3 regions of the Bradyrhizobium sp. 613_E4_N2_2 genome follow, and region 3 is predicted to be linked to each of the others. Evidence: riboswitches for the same ligand, from Rfam matches in the RefSeq annotation. Region 3 holds a riboswitch; each other region holds the start of a gene.
The links. Region 3 has a riboswitch for cobalamin ahead of AB7290_RS19620 (ribonucleoside-diphosphate reductase subunit alpha). Riboswitches for the same ligand answer to the same signal wherever they lie in the genome.
Positions count from the first base shown of each region.

Region 1 (4,337 bases), 2.1 Mb from region 3:
ACGCGCGACTTCAGCGTGGAAGCAGCGCTCACCCCCACGGAGCTGGCATTCGCCTTCGAAGCCGGTCAGCGCGCAGTCGCGCGCGCGGCAGCCGGCAGGCCCGATCTCCTGATCTTCGGCGAGATGGGCATCGGCAATACCACGACGTCGGCGGCGATTGCGGCGAGCCTGCTCGGCATCAGTGCCGAGGAGATCGCGGGCAGCGGTACCGGCGTCGACGCGGCCGGCCGCGCGCACAAGGCGGGTGTGATCGATGCGGCGATTGCGCATCACGGCATTGCGGGCGCTTCGCCGGAAAAAATCCTGTGCGCCGTCGGCGGCCTCGAAATCGCGGCGATTTGCGGCGCCATCATTGCGGCTGCGCAAGCCCGCGTTCCCGTGTTGATCGATGGCTTCATCGTATCGGTGGCGGCGCTGGCGGCGGTACGGCTGAACCCGTCGTGCCAGCCATTCCTGCTGCCGTCGCATCAATCGGCGGAGCAGGGGCATCGGCTGGTGTTGCGTGCGCTGAACGTGCAGCCGTTGATCAGCCTCGATCTCAGGCTCGGCGAAGGATCGGGTGCGGCCATCGCGCTGCCGCTGGTGCGGCTCGCGTGCAGCCTTCACAACGGCATGGCGACCTTCGCGCAGGCCAATGTGCCGGATCGCCCGGCCTGACCCGGCTCAAGCCGCGCGCTGATTGACCGCGACGACGCGCCAGCCGGTGGCGAGCCGGTCGATCCGGGTCAGTGACAACGGATCGATCACGAAGCGCAGGGCCGCTTGTGGTGTCAGATCCAGCGCAATGCAGAGCGCGGCGCGGATGGTGCCGGAGTGAACGACGAGCGTTGCCGAGCCGGCGCCGATTTGCGAGAGACCCAGCCGGACGCGCACGACCTGATCCTCAAAACTTTCGCCGCCCGGCGGCCGCCCGTGCGCCGGATCGCTCCAGAACTGCGCATAGGTCTCGCCGCCGGTCGCCGCGAGCTCGTCATGCCGCCGGCCGGTCCAGTCGCCAAAATCCTGCTCACTTAATTCGGGCACCAACGCGGGTTCGAGTCCCAGCGCGCGCGCCGTCTCAACCGTACGTCGCGCCGGGCTCGCCAAGCTCGCAGCATCTGGCGGAAGCCTCTGCCGCAACGCCTCCAGTTGCACGCGATCGCCGAGATCGGCGGGCGCGTCGGCCGCATGGATCGTCCCTTTGACGCCGTCGACGGGCGCATGCCGTATCAGCCAGAGGAAGGTCTCGCCTTCCATACCTATCTCCAAGGAAGTTGGTCGCGGTGGTAATAACGTCGCACCGGCACATTGACTCTGTCTTGTCGGTAATCCTAGATGGCTTTGACGGTTTCCCCGAGTGGGGATGAAAAGGGAATGCGGTGCGGGGATTTTGTCCCCAATGCCGCGGCTGCCCCCGCAACTGTAAGCGGCGAATCTTGCGTCACGAGCCACTGGGTATCTCGGTCCCGGGAAGGCGATGCAAGGTACTGACCCGCGAGCCAGGAGACCTGCCGTCAGCCGTGGTCACACGCGAAGATGTCGGTCGGGGAGTACAGACATTCGGCTTCATCGGAAGGCTCAAAGGCCGGAGGTGGGACCTGGTTCGCTGTGACGTGCCACTGACGTCATACCGAGGTCCCGAACTGTGTCTTCCATTCGTCTTGTACGACCGCGTTGCTTCCTGCTCGCTTCCGCCGCGCTTACTTCATTTGCAGTCGCCGATCTGCCCGCAGCGCTGGCGCAGCAGGCCCGCGAGCCGCTGCCGCCGGTCGAGGTGTCGCCCGCCCAATCCCGCAAACCGGCAAAGCCGGCGGCCCGGGACGCGCAGAGCCCACGCCGCGCAGCATCGCGCAGGCCAGCGGCCGCATCGGCCGCGGCCAAGCCCGTCGTGCCGACCGCGGCGGCGCAGACGCCGCTCAACACCAATGTGGTTGCCGAGAGCGCCTCGCGCCTCGGCCTGACCGTGCAGGAGACACCCGCGACCGTCGAGGTCATCTCGGCCGAGACCATGCGGGAGCAGGGCTATCGCACCGTGTCGGAGGTTGCGCAGGGCGCGGTCGGTGTCACCTCCGGCGACAATCCGGCCGAGCCCGCGGCTTTCTCCATGCGTGGCTTCACCAACAGCCAGATCAACATGCTCTACAACGGCATCAAGATCGGTCCGCAGAACATGACCTCGCGGATCACGGATACGGCCAATCTCGCAGCCGTGGAATTTTTGAAAGGTCCGGCCTCGCTAATGTCGGGCGAAGGTGCCGCCGGTGGCGCAATCAACTTGATCACGAAGCAGCCACACACCGGGCCGATCCGGAATGACGCTGACTTCTCCTGGGATTCGCTCAACTCGTTCGGCGTCCATTACGGCTCGGGCGGCAGCACCAATTTGCAGGGGCTCGACTACCGCTTCGACATCAGCCGCGCCTCGCTCAATGGCTTTGCCGACGACACCAATACCAAGACGCTGGATGTGTCTGGCCAGCTCAATTACCGCATCTCCGACAGCCTCAAGATCTGGGGCGCGATCGAGTACCGGGAAGATCGCTCGAAGGCCTATTGGGGCGCACCGCTGGTACCGGTCGCCTTCAGCAGTTCGCATGCGACGAGCGGGATTGTTTCGGGCAATTACGTCTCGAACTTCAACAAAACGAATCTCGGTGCGATCACGATCGACGATCGTACCTTCAACACCAATTACAACGTTCTCGACAACCGCAACGTGGCACAAGAGGTGTGGCTGCGCGGCGGCTTCGAACTGAAGCTGGCGCCTGACCTGACGCTGAAGAGCCAAGCCTATGCCTATGGCGCGGAGCGTACCTGGTTCAACAACGAGATCGAGGCTTTCAATGCCAGTACGGGCCTGCCCAACTCGAACATGGTCGATCGCGAGCGCTTCTATGTTGCACATAGCCAACGCCTTGTCGGCAACATTACCGACCTGATTTGGGACGCTAATATCGCAGGCTTCGACAACCGCCTGGTCACGACACTTTCGTCCAGCTATCTCGATTTCGTCAGGCCAGGCGCGGCCAACTTCCCGGACGATTACGTCTCGCTCGTCAATCCCGACCGTGGCCTTTACGGCCTGCTCACGACGCAGCAGCAGACCGCGCGCATCGACAACGAGGCGCTGTCGTTCGAGGACCGGGTGAAGCTCACGCGAACCTTCGCGCTGGTCGGCGGCCTCCGCGTCGAGCATATCGGGCTTGACCGCAACTCGACCGACGCCGCCGGGCTGGAAAAGGCGAACTTCCCGTTCTCGAAGTCCTGGGTCCCGACGACGGGTCGCATTGGCTATACCTGGGACGCCGTTCCCGGCCTGACCTTCTTCAGTCAGTACGCGACCGGTGCTGACGTCTCAGCCAACAACATCTTCCTGCTTGGGCCAGCCCAGCCGCTCGACCTGACGACCTCGCGCACCTATGAGACGGGCGTCAAGCATCTGTTGTGGAACAACAGGGCGGAATGGTCGTTCTCGGCCTACGATATCGAGCGCAAGAACGTCTATGCGGCGGCTGGCGGCATGCAGCTCAACATCGCGGGACGGCAGGAGTCGAAGGGCGTCGAGCTCGCCGCGGCCGTACGCCCGATCGATCCCCTGCGGCTCTGGGGCAACATCGCCTATGTCGATGCACGCTATGCCGACTACAATTTTGCCGGTGGTTCGTTCTCCGGCAACACGCCGCCGAACGTGCCGCGTGTCGTGGCCAATGCCGGTGCGTCGTACCGGTTCTTCACGCCCTGGCCGGTGGAGCTCGGCATCACGGGCCGCTATGTCGGCGACCGCTACAACACCGATGCCAACGTCGTGACGATGAAGGCCTACACCGTCGCCGACGTCTACGCCTTCGTCGACATCCCGAAGACGGTGTTCAACGCGGTCGACCAGGCCCGTCTGGGCTTCCGCGTGCGCAACATCACCAACAAGCGCTACGCGATCTGGGGCGATCCGTTCTATCCCGACCAGATCCTGCTCGGTGCGCCCAGGACCTATGAGCTCTCGGCCGCGTTCAAATGGTAGGGCGCTGACCACATGATGAACGCGATCGTGCTGCTGCATCGCTGGCTCGGGATCGCGTTCTGCCTGCTGTTCGCGATGTGGTTCGCGAGCGGAATCGTGATGCACTTCGTCCCGTTTCCGTCATTGGCGGAAGCGGAACGTTTTGCCGGGCTCGCGCCGGTGGCTGGCGGAGCGGTGAGGATTGCGGTCGCGGAGGCCGTCGCCGCGAGCGGGATCGCGGACGCCACGCGCGTTCGCCTGGTCCAGCGGAGCGACGGGCCGGTCTATGTCGTGTCGAACCCGTCGCGTGTGCGTGCGGTCCATGCCTCCGACGGACGGGATGCATCGGTGACGTCCGCCG
Region 1 covers NZ_CP197234.1:6,182,440-6,186,776, reverse strand. Annotated here, with positions in the region: gene cobT (nicotinate-nucleotide--dimethylbenzimidazole phosphoribosyltransferase) at 1-657, shown strand, start outside; gene AB7290_RS29655 (histidine phosphatase family protein) at 664-1,236, opposite strand; cobalamin riboswitch at 1,308-1,509, shown strand; gene AB7290_RS29650 (TonB-dependent receptor) at 1,625-3,997, shown strand; gene AB7290_RS29645 (PepSY domain-containing protein) at 4,010-4,337, shown strand, end outside.
Region 1: another riboswitch for cobalamin. It lies ahead of AB7290_RS29650 (TonB-dependent receptor); the one in region 3 lies ahead of AB7290_RS19620 (ribonucleoside-diphosphate reductase subunit alpha).

Region 2 (4,337 bases), 2.1 Mb from region 3:
GCCGGAGCCAGAGATAGAACGCGACATAGGCGTGGCGTGGCGTGCGGGCGAGATCGTGATAGTCGGCATCGCGCGTGGTCGCATCGCCGCGCTCGGGCTGAACCGCGATGATCGATTGGCCACTTGCGATGGCCGCGAACTGAAATGCACCGTCGCGACAGCTCGGGTCATCCTCCGGCGCGCCCCAGGCCTGCGCGAGATCATCCTGCAAGGCTTGCGGCAAGCGCGAGAGCGCCGCGCGGTAGTCGGCGACGCTCCAGGTCAAGTTCTGCTTGAGCAGCGTCTCGCCGAGCGCCTGAACCGGCGCAACATCGATGCCGGACTCGGTCAGGTCAGACAGCAATGCCTCGACCGACGCCAGCGCATCGAGACCAACCGCATGCGCGATCTGATGCGGACGGCCCGGGTAGTTCGAGAGCACGAGCGCCACCCGTTTCTCGGCGGCTGGCGTCTCCGCGAGGCGCCGCCAGGCCGCAACGCGCGCGGCGACGGCGTTCACGCGCTCCTCGTCAGGGCGGTGCGCCAGATGCGAAAATTGCAGATCGGGATCGCGCTCCGCCGCCGATTTGAAACTCACCACGCCCGCGAACAGGCGGCCGTCGACCTCCGGCAGCACCACATGCATCGCGAGATCGCCGGGCGACAGGCCGCGCAGCGACTCCGCCCAGTCTTCGCGCCGTGCCGATGAGAGCGCGACCTGGAAGACGGGACATGATGCAGCATCGAACGGTGTCGTGCCGTCGTCGCCCATCGCCGAGAACGCCGTCGCGTTGACGATCGCGGCCGGAGGATTCGTCGCGAAATAGGTCCGCAGCCAGTCCGCAACGCCCGGAGCCTTCAGCGAGGTGACGAACGCGCCGTACGCGTCAAAGCCGCGCTCGCGCAGCGCCGCGATCAGGGCGTCGACCGGCCCGGTATCCGCGGCGGTGAGATAGGAACGATAGAAGGTCACGAACGCGAGCGGCTTTCCCTCGCCTGCCATCGGCGCAGCAATGACGCCACGCGCGGGATCGTAAAAGCCCATCTCAGGCAGGTTCATCTCGCCGACGACCGGGCCTGCGTAAAGGCCCGAGGCCAACGCGAGCTGCGCGATCGCGGCCTGGGCTGCAACAGGACCGCCGGTGTCGCAGAGCACCTTGAGCCGGCGCAGCGTCGAAACCGGCAGGGTCGAGTAGGCATCGAGCCGCGTGTCGTCGCGGCCGTCGGCCGGCAGCACGGCCAGCACGATGTTGCGGTTCTTCGCAAGCTGCTGCAGGGCCGCGAGCCCGTACGGCCAATAGGACTCACCGCCGATCAGGCGCACCAGGATGCCGCGCGCCTGCGACAGCGTGCGCTCGATATAGGTGTCGACCGACAACGGATGACGCAGCTCCGCGAGATTGGCGAGCCGCAGCGACGGCAGGCTGTTACGGCCGCGCCGCCAGCCGGCCGCGAACGCGGCAAGGTCGGAATCCGAGTACGAGAGCACCACGAGATCGGCCGGGTCCTGGCCGATGTCCCTTGGCGTCGCGGTCTCCTCGAGACCGCGGCTCTCGCGGAAGACGACGTGCATCAGATACCAGATCCTGAAAGCCCAAGTCCGACCTTGATCGCGGCCTCGTCGATATCGCCGTGCTCGCCGATCACGACAAGCTTCGACTGCCTGAGAGCTGCGCCCCAGGGCTTGTCGAACTGGTGGCGCACGCGCTCGCCGACCGCTTGCAGCAACAGGCGCATCGGCTTGCCCGCGACCGCGATATAGCCCTTGACGCGCAGCACGTTCTGCTCGCGCGAAAGACGCTGCACCGACGCGACCAGTGCGTCGATGTCGCTGATTTCAGGAAGATCGATCACAACGGAGGCGAAATCGTCGTGCTCGTGATCCTCCTCGCCGTCGTGATGCGAGGGGCGCGCGGCGAGATCGTTCTCTGCGGCGGCGCCAAGGCCGAGGATGACACGCGCATCGATCGCGCCATCGGTGACGGATAGCATCGGCACGCGGCGCGGCATCTCGGCGGTAATGGCGGCCTTGGCGGCTTCGATCCCTGCGGCCCCCGCAAGATCGGCCTTGGTCAGCAGCACGATGTCGGCGCAGGCGATCTGGTCCTCGAACACTTCCGACAGCGGCGTCTCGTGATCGAGATTTCCATCCGCTGCGCGCTGCGCTTCCACGGCAGCCGGGTCCGGCGCAAAACGGCCGGCGGCAACAGCCTCGGCATCGGCCAGCGCGATCACGCCGTCGACCGTGATCCGCGAGCGGATCTCCGGCCAGTCGAACGCCTTCAGCAGCGGCTTCGGCAGCGCCAGGCCCGAGGTCTCGATCAGGATGTGATCGGGCCGCACCGGCCGCGCCAAGAGCTTTTCCATGGTCGGAATGAAATCGTCCGCAACGGTGCAGCAGATGCAGCCATTGGCGAGCTCGACGATGTTCTCCTCCGGGCAATTCGCATCGGCGCAGGATTTCAGGATCTCGCCGTCGACACCCTCGCTGCCGAACTCGTTGACCAGCACGGCGAGCTTCTTGCCGTCAGGGTTTGCGAGCAGATGCTGGATCAGCGTGGTCTTGCCGGAGCCGAGAAAACCCGTGACCACCGTCACAGGGACTTTTGCGAGCGAGTTCATTCGGCGGCCTCCGGCAACACGGCAATGGGGGGAATGCGGGCAAGCGACTGCTTGCGGAAGATTTCGGGACGGCTGCGCCAGGGCACGAGGCCGTCGGGCGCGGCGGCATAGGCCGCAGCACCCGCGACCACGTCGCTCGCATGGGCCTCTGACAGACGGCCATAGACATAGGACCAGCGGCCGGGCGCGCTGAGCGCAACCGAGCAACCCTGGCTGCATGCCGACAGGCATTCGACGGGAACCACATTGACGCCCTCGGGCACGCCGGCGTCGAGGATCGCACCATGCAGGCGCTTGCCGGGCGTCGTCTCACCCTCGTCGAGCGTCTGGCCGGCACGGCAGGTAATACAGACGTGAAGTGTGACGGTCATCGCCTCTTCCAGGATAAACAGCGGGAGGCGAAGAGGCACACGGACCATTCCCCCGAAGGTCCGTTTCCCCGTCGCGGAACACCCCGTCCGCCGGTCCAAAACTCGTCCGCGCTGGCAGGTCTCCCGGCTTGCGGAGCAGGGCTTTTGGCCCTTCGATCCCCGCCTTCCCGATCCCCTGGGGGATCAGTGGCTTCGGGCATCTCTCCGGTCACGGTCGCGGGGGCGGCTGCAGTTTGGAGCCGAATCTTGTCGATTCGGACCCTATCGCATTCCCTCTTCGCCTGTCATAGGACAGGAACCAACGCCGGGCCACCATTTGCCCCCGGCCGCCTCTTGTCAAGCCGAAGGACCCTGTCAGATGACGCCTGAACCGGATACCCAAACGGCCGAGGAAACCGACGCCCGCCACGCCGCGAAAATGGCGAAAATCAAGGTCGCCCGCGACAAGATCATGGCGACCAAGAGCGGCGAAAAGGGCCTCATCATCGTCCACACCGGCGCCGGCAAGGGCAAGTCCACCTCCGCCTTCGGCATGATCGTCCGCTGTGTCGCCCATGGCTTCCCCTGCGCGGTCGTGCAGTTCATCAAGGGCGCCTGGGACACCGGCGAACGGCGCCTGCTCACCGGCCATTTCGGCGAGCTCTGCCAGTTCCATGCGATGGGCGAAGGTTTCACCTGGGAGACGCAGGACCACGCCCGCGACATCGCCGCAGCACAGGCCGGCTGGGCGAAGGCCAAGGAGCTGATCTCAGATTCCAATCTGCGCATGGTCGTGCTCGACGAGATCAACATCGCGCTGCGCTACGACTATCTCGACATCGCCGAGGTCGTCGACTTTCTGAAAACGCACAAACCGCCGATGACGCATGTCGTGCTCACCGGGCGCAACGCCAAGGACGAGCTGATCGAGATCGCCGATCTCGTCACCGAGATGACGCTGGTCAAGCACCCCTTCCGCTCCGGCATCAAGGCGCAAGCCGGCGTCGAGTTCTGACGACGCCAGATTCTGAAAACACCATGGCGCGCGCATTGATGATCCAGGGGGCCGGCTCGGACGTGGGCAAGTCGCTCATCGTCGCCGGCCTCGCGCGCGCCTTCACGCGGCGCGGCCTGCGCGTGCTGCCCTTCAAGCCGCAGAACATGTCGAACAACGCGGCCGTCACCGTCGACGGCGGCGAGATCGGTCGCGCCCAGGCGCTGCAGGCGCTGGCCGCCGGCGTCGAGCCGCACACCGACATGAACCCGGTGCTGCTGAAGCCGGAGACCGATGTCGGCGCACAAATCATCGTCCAGGGAAAGCGCATCGCGACCGCGCGGGCGCGTGAATATGCGGCGATGAAACCGTCGCTGATGGGCGCGGTGCTG
Region 2 covers NZ_CP197234.1:6,198,992-6,203,328, forward strand. Annotated here, with positions in the region: gene cobN (cobaltochelatase subunit CobN) at 1-1,552, opposite strand, end outside; gene cobW (cobalamin biosynthesis protein CobW) at 1,552-2,601, opposite strand; gene AB7290_RS29735 (DUF1636 family protein) at 2,598-2,972, opposite strand; cobalamin riboswitch at 3,069-3,290, opposite strand; gene cobO (cob(I)yrinic acid a,c-diamide adenosyltransferase) at 3,331-3,966, shown strand; gene AB7290_RS29745 (cobyric acid synthase) at 3,990-4,337, shown strand, end outside.
Region 2: another riboswitch for cobalamin. It lies ahead of AB7290_RS29735 (DUF1636 family protein); the one in region 3 lies ahead of AB7290_RS19620 (ribonucleoside-diphosphate reductase subunit alpha).

Region 3 (4,337 bases):
CTTGCGCAGGCGATCCCAGTCGAGCGTTGCGGAGCGATCGACGTCGAGACCACCGCGCGAGTCGGCGAGAAGCTGGATGGAGTCGAGCGGCAAGATGCCCTTCGACCACAGCGAGCCCTCGAAGCTCGGATAGCGTCCGCGCTCCGCGGCGAGATCGGACGACGCTTCGATCGCGTGGAACGAGATTGCCTCCATGCTGGTGTCGGCAAACGCCACGGCCGCGTCGGACGCGGTCGGAATGCGCTGGACCTGAAGCGCTTCCTGAAAGCCCATCAGGCCGAGCCCGACGGGACGATGACGCATGTTGGAACGCCGCGCCTCGGGGATGGTGTAGAAATTGATGTCGATGACGTTGTCGAGCATCCGTACTGCTGTCGTCACCGTCCGCTTCAGCTTGGCATGGTCGAGTCCATTGGGACCGACATGGTTGAGCATGTTGATGGAGCCGAGATTGCAGACCGCGACCTCGTCGGCGGAGGTGTTCAGCGTGATCTCGGTGCAGAGGTTCGACGAGTGGATCACGCCAACGTGCCGCTGCGGCGAACGCAGATTGCAGGGGTCCTTGAAGGTGATCCAGGGATGACCGGTCTCGAACAGCATGGTCAGCATGCGACGCCAGAGGTCGCTCGCGCGCACGGTCTTGAAGACGCGCATGCCGCCGGCTTTCGCCCTGGCCTCATAGGCCTCGTAAGCCGTCTTGAACGCCTCGCCATAGAGATCGTGCAAATCGGGCGTCTCGTCAGGCGAGAACAGCGTCCATTCGCCATCGGCATCGACGCGCTGCATGAACAGGTCCGGCACCCAATTGGCGGTGTTCATGTCGTGGGTGCGGCGGCGGTCGTCGCCGGTGTTCTTGCGCAGGTCGAGGAATTCCTCGATGTCGACGTGCCAGGTCTCAAGATAGGCGCAGACCGCGCCCTTGCGCTTGCCGCCCTGGTTGACGGCAATCGCGGTGTCGTTGGCAACCTTCAGGAACGGGATGATGCCCTGGCTCTCGCCGTTGGTGCCCTTGATGTGGGCGCCGAGACCGCGGACCGGCGTCCAGTCGTTGCCGAGGCCGCCGGAATATTTTGCCAGCAGTGCGTTGTCCTTGATCGACTTGAAGATGCCGTCGAGATCGTCCGAGACGGTTGTGAGAAAACAGGACGACAATTGCGGACGCAGCGTACCCGAATTAAACAGCGTCGGCGTCGAGGCCATGAAGTCGAACGACGACAGCAGATCGTAGAACTCGATCGCCTTGGCTTCGCGGTCGATCTCGCGAACCGCAAGACCCATCGCGACGCGCATGAAGAAGGCTTGCGGCAGTTCGATCCGCTTGCCGCGGACGTGCAGGAAGTAGCGGTCGTAAAGTGTCTGGAGGCCGAGGAACTGGAAATTCAGGTCGCGCTCGGGCTTGAGTGCAGCCGCGATCCGGCCGAGGTCGAAGCGGGCCAGTTCAGGATCGAGCAGTTCGGCGGCAATGCCGGTCTTCACATAGGCCGGGAAATATTCGACATAGCGTACAGCCATATCGGCCTGCGAGGCGGAGGTCGGCACGGCATGGACATAGGACAGCACCTCGCCGCGCAGCTTGTCCAGCAGCAGGCGCGCGCTGACATAGGCGTAGTTCGGCTCCTCCTCGACCAGCGTGCGCCCGGCCATGATCGAGGCCAGCGCCAGTTCGTCCTGGCTGATGCCGTCGTAGAGATTGCGGGTGGTCTCGGTGAGCACGGGTGCCGCGGAAACGCCGTCGAGGTCGGCGCAGGCTTCGCCGATAATCAGCGCAAGCCGCTTGGCGTCGAGACCAACGCGCGAACCGTCGGCGAGCGTGACCTGAAGTGCCGGCGCGACAGCGGGCGTCGCTTCCGCGGCCGCCTCCTCGGCGCGCTGGCGCGACCGCTCCTCGCGGTACAGCACATAGGCGCGTGCGACCTTGTGGTGCTCGCTCCGCATCAAGGCGAGCTCGACCTGGTCCTGCACGTCCTCGATATGGAAGGTGCGTCCCTCGCCTGCCCGCCGCATCAGCGCAGTGACGACTTCGGCCGTCAGCTGCTCCACGCTCTCATGGACGCGGCGTGAGGCGACCGCGCTGGTGCCTTCGACCGCAAGGAAAGCCTTGGTCATGGCGACCGCGATCTTGGCGGAATCGAACGGCGAGACCTTGCCGTTGCGACGGATGATCTGCATGGCCGGCTCGCTCGAAGCAGGCGCAAGCGATTGTGGACGCAAATGAACGATGGGTGCGGAAGCGGTGTCCGCGTCGTGCAGGTTCAGTGACATCAATGGGCCCCGTGATGCGCGCGTTGTGTTTGAGCGGGGCTGTAAGGAAGGACGCTGCAGAAACGCCGGCAGCAGAGTTGCCGGGCGGTGCATGCAAGCGACCGCCGGACACCCCGCCCGTGGACGTTCAGATTGTCGCGGCAGGTCTCCTGGCTCGCAGGTCGTCGCCCACTTCCCGTCTTCCCGGCGCGAAAGGCGCCAGTGACGATTGTTCGGAAGCAGCTCGCTGCTGACAGTTGCGGGGGCAGCGCCGGAATTCCGCGCTCTCGCGCGGTTCACCGGCTTCCCTCTTAGCCACTAAATCTTGCGATCCAGCGGAACCGTGACGCCCACATGTGGTGACATATGCAGCCGGGTGTCAACGATTCGTTGCGGGTCAGAAGCTCTGTTCCCTGTGGAATGCGGGAATTCGCACTTGGGGCGCTCTTCAGCTTGGCGCGCTGTGTGACCCACGGCCCGACTGCAGGATCACACAGTCCGGCGCGACGCTGCCGCTGCATGTCGCCTCGCAGCCGCTCACCAGCGACGTCACTGTCGCTTCCAGCACGCGCAGCTCCGCAATTTTCGCCCTGATTGCACCGAGGTGCTTCTCCGCAAAGGTCCTCGTTTCGCCGCACGGCGAGCATCGCTGGCCGGCGAGCCAGACCGAGCTGGTCAGCCCGATGCGCGTCACGATGACGGCGGTGAAGGCGCCCTCGCCGCCCAGGAACGGCGTGGACGCTCGACGCTATTCGGACGAAAGGTGATAGCCGCGATCGCGATAGTCGAAATCGACGAGTTCGCAGATCCGAGCCGAGGGATCGGCGGGCGCCGCATAATAAGCCCTGATCTCCTTGATGCGACCGCTCGCCCCTTCGAACGCGTACCATTCGTCGCCGCGAAGCGCCGTGCCATGCGTGCGCTTCCAGTGCGTCCATTCGATCACGGCTTCCGGCGACGTCGACGAGCAAAGAATCTTTTCGATCGTCCATCGCGACCCGAGATTCTCGACGCACCAGATCCATTTGCGCGCGATGGTATCGGCGCCACGCCATGGAATGTCCGGCAAGCCGGGTGGGAAGTAGTGAACCGCGTCCGCTGTGAAGCAGGCCATCAAGGCATCGTAGTCGGCGGCGTTGCAGGCGTCGAAATAGCGACGGATCGTCGCCTCCATGGCGGCGGGCGATGTCTTGCTCATGTCAGGCTCCCGCCCGGATCGTCGTGGCCCGCGCCGGATCCGCACCGGCCTTTTTCCAGGCCTCAAAGTCGGCGCGCACGGCAGGTGTGGGCGGATAGACGCCGTAGAGCGGCTCGCCCGCACTGATACGATACGACAGGTACTTCTCGAGCTGGTCCCGCCTCTCGCAGAGGTCGGCCATTTCGGCGGCCAAATGCCGTGGCACGACCGTGATGCCGTCACCGTCACCGACGATGATGTCGCCCGGGTAGACCGCCACGTCGGCGCAGGCGATTGGAATATTCAGATCCGCGACGCGATGATACGACAACCGCGTCGATGCCGTGACCTGCCGGGCATAGGCGGGGAAATCGAGCCGCGCCAGCTCCTGGCCGTCACGAAACGCACCATCAGTGACAATGGCCGCGGCGCCCCGCACCTTCATCCGCGTCGGCAGCATAGCGCCCGCAGAGGCCGCGCGCGGATCGTTACGGCTGTCGATCACCAGGACATGGCCGGGCGGGATACTCTCGACCGCTTCCCACTGCAGATTGTCCGCGTTCGGATACGGCGTGAGCGTCTCTATGGTATCGAGATCCTCTCGCGCCGGGATCATGCGCATGGTGAAGGCCTCGCCGGCGAAGCGGACCGCGTCCTTGTTCATCGGCACCAGCCCGACCAGGAAGCACTGGCGCAGGCCTTTCTTGAACAGCTCGGTGGTCAGCGAACCCGAGGAGACATCCTTCAGCCGGCGGATGACAGACGGATCCAGGGGACTAAGCTTCGTCTTTGGTTCGTACATGGCCATCCTCCCTCAGGGGCGCTTTCCGACCTCGTGGACGTCACGGGCCCAGGCGCGCGCCTGCTCCGACAGGCTGAAGCCGAGGCCCGGTCGGTTCGGCACGATCATGCGGCCGTT
Region 3 covers NZ_CP197234.1:4,114,244-4,118,580, reverse strand. Annotated here, with positions in the region: gene AB7290_RS19620 (ribonucleoside-diphosphate reductase subunit alpha) at 1-2,262, opposite strand, end outside; cobalamin riboswitch at 2,385-2,602, opposite strand; gene AB7290_RS19615 (nuclear transport factor 2 family protein) at 2,990-3,439, opposite strand; gene AB7290_RS19610 (ribonuclease activity regulator RraA) at 3,441-4,226, opposite strand; gene AB7290_RS19605 (L-talarate/galactarate dehydratase) at 4,233-4,337, opposite strand, start outside.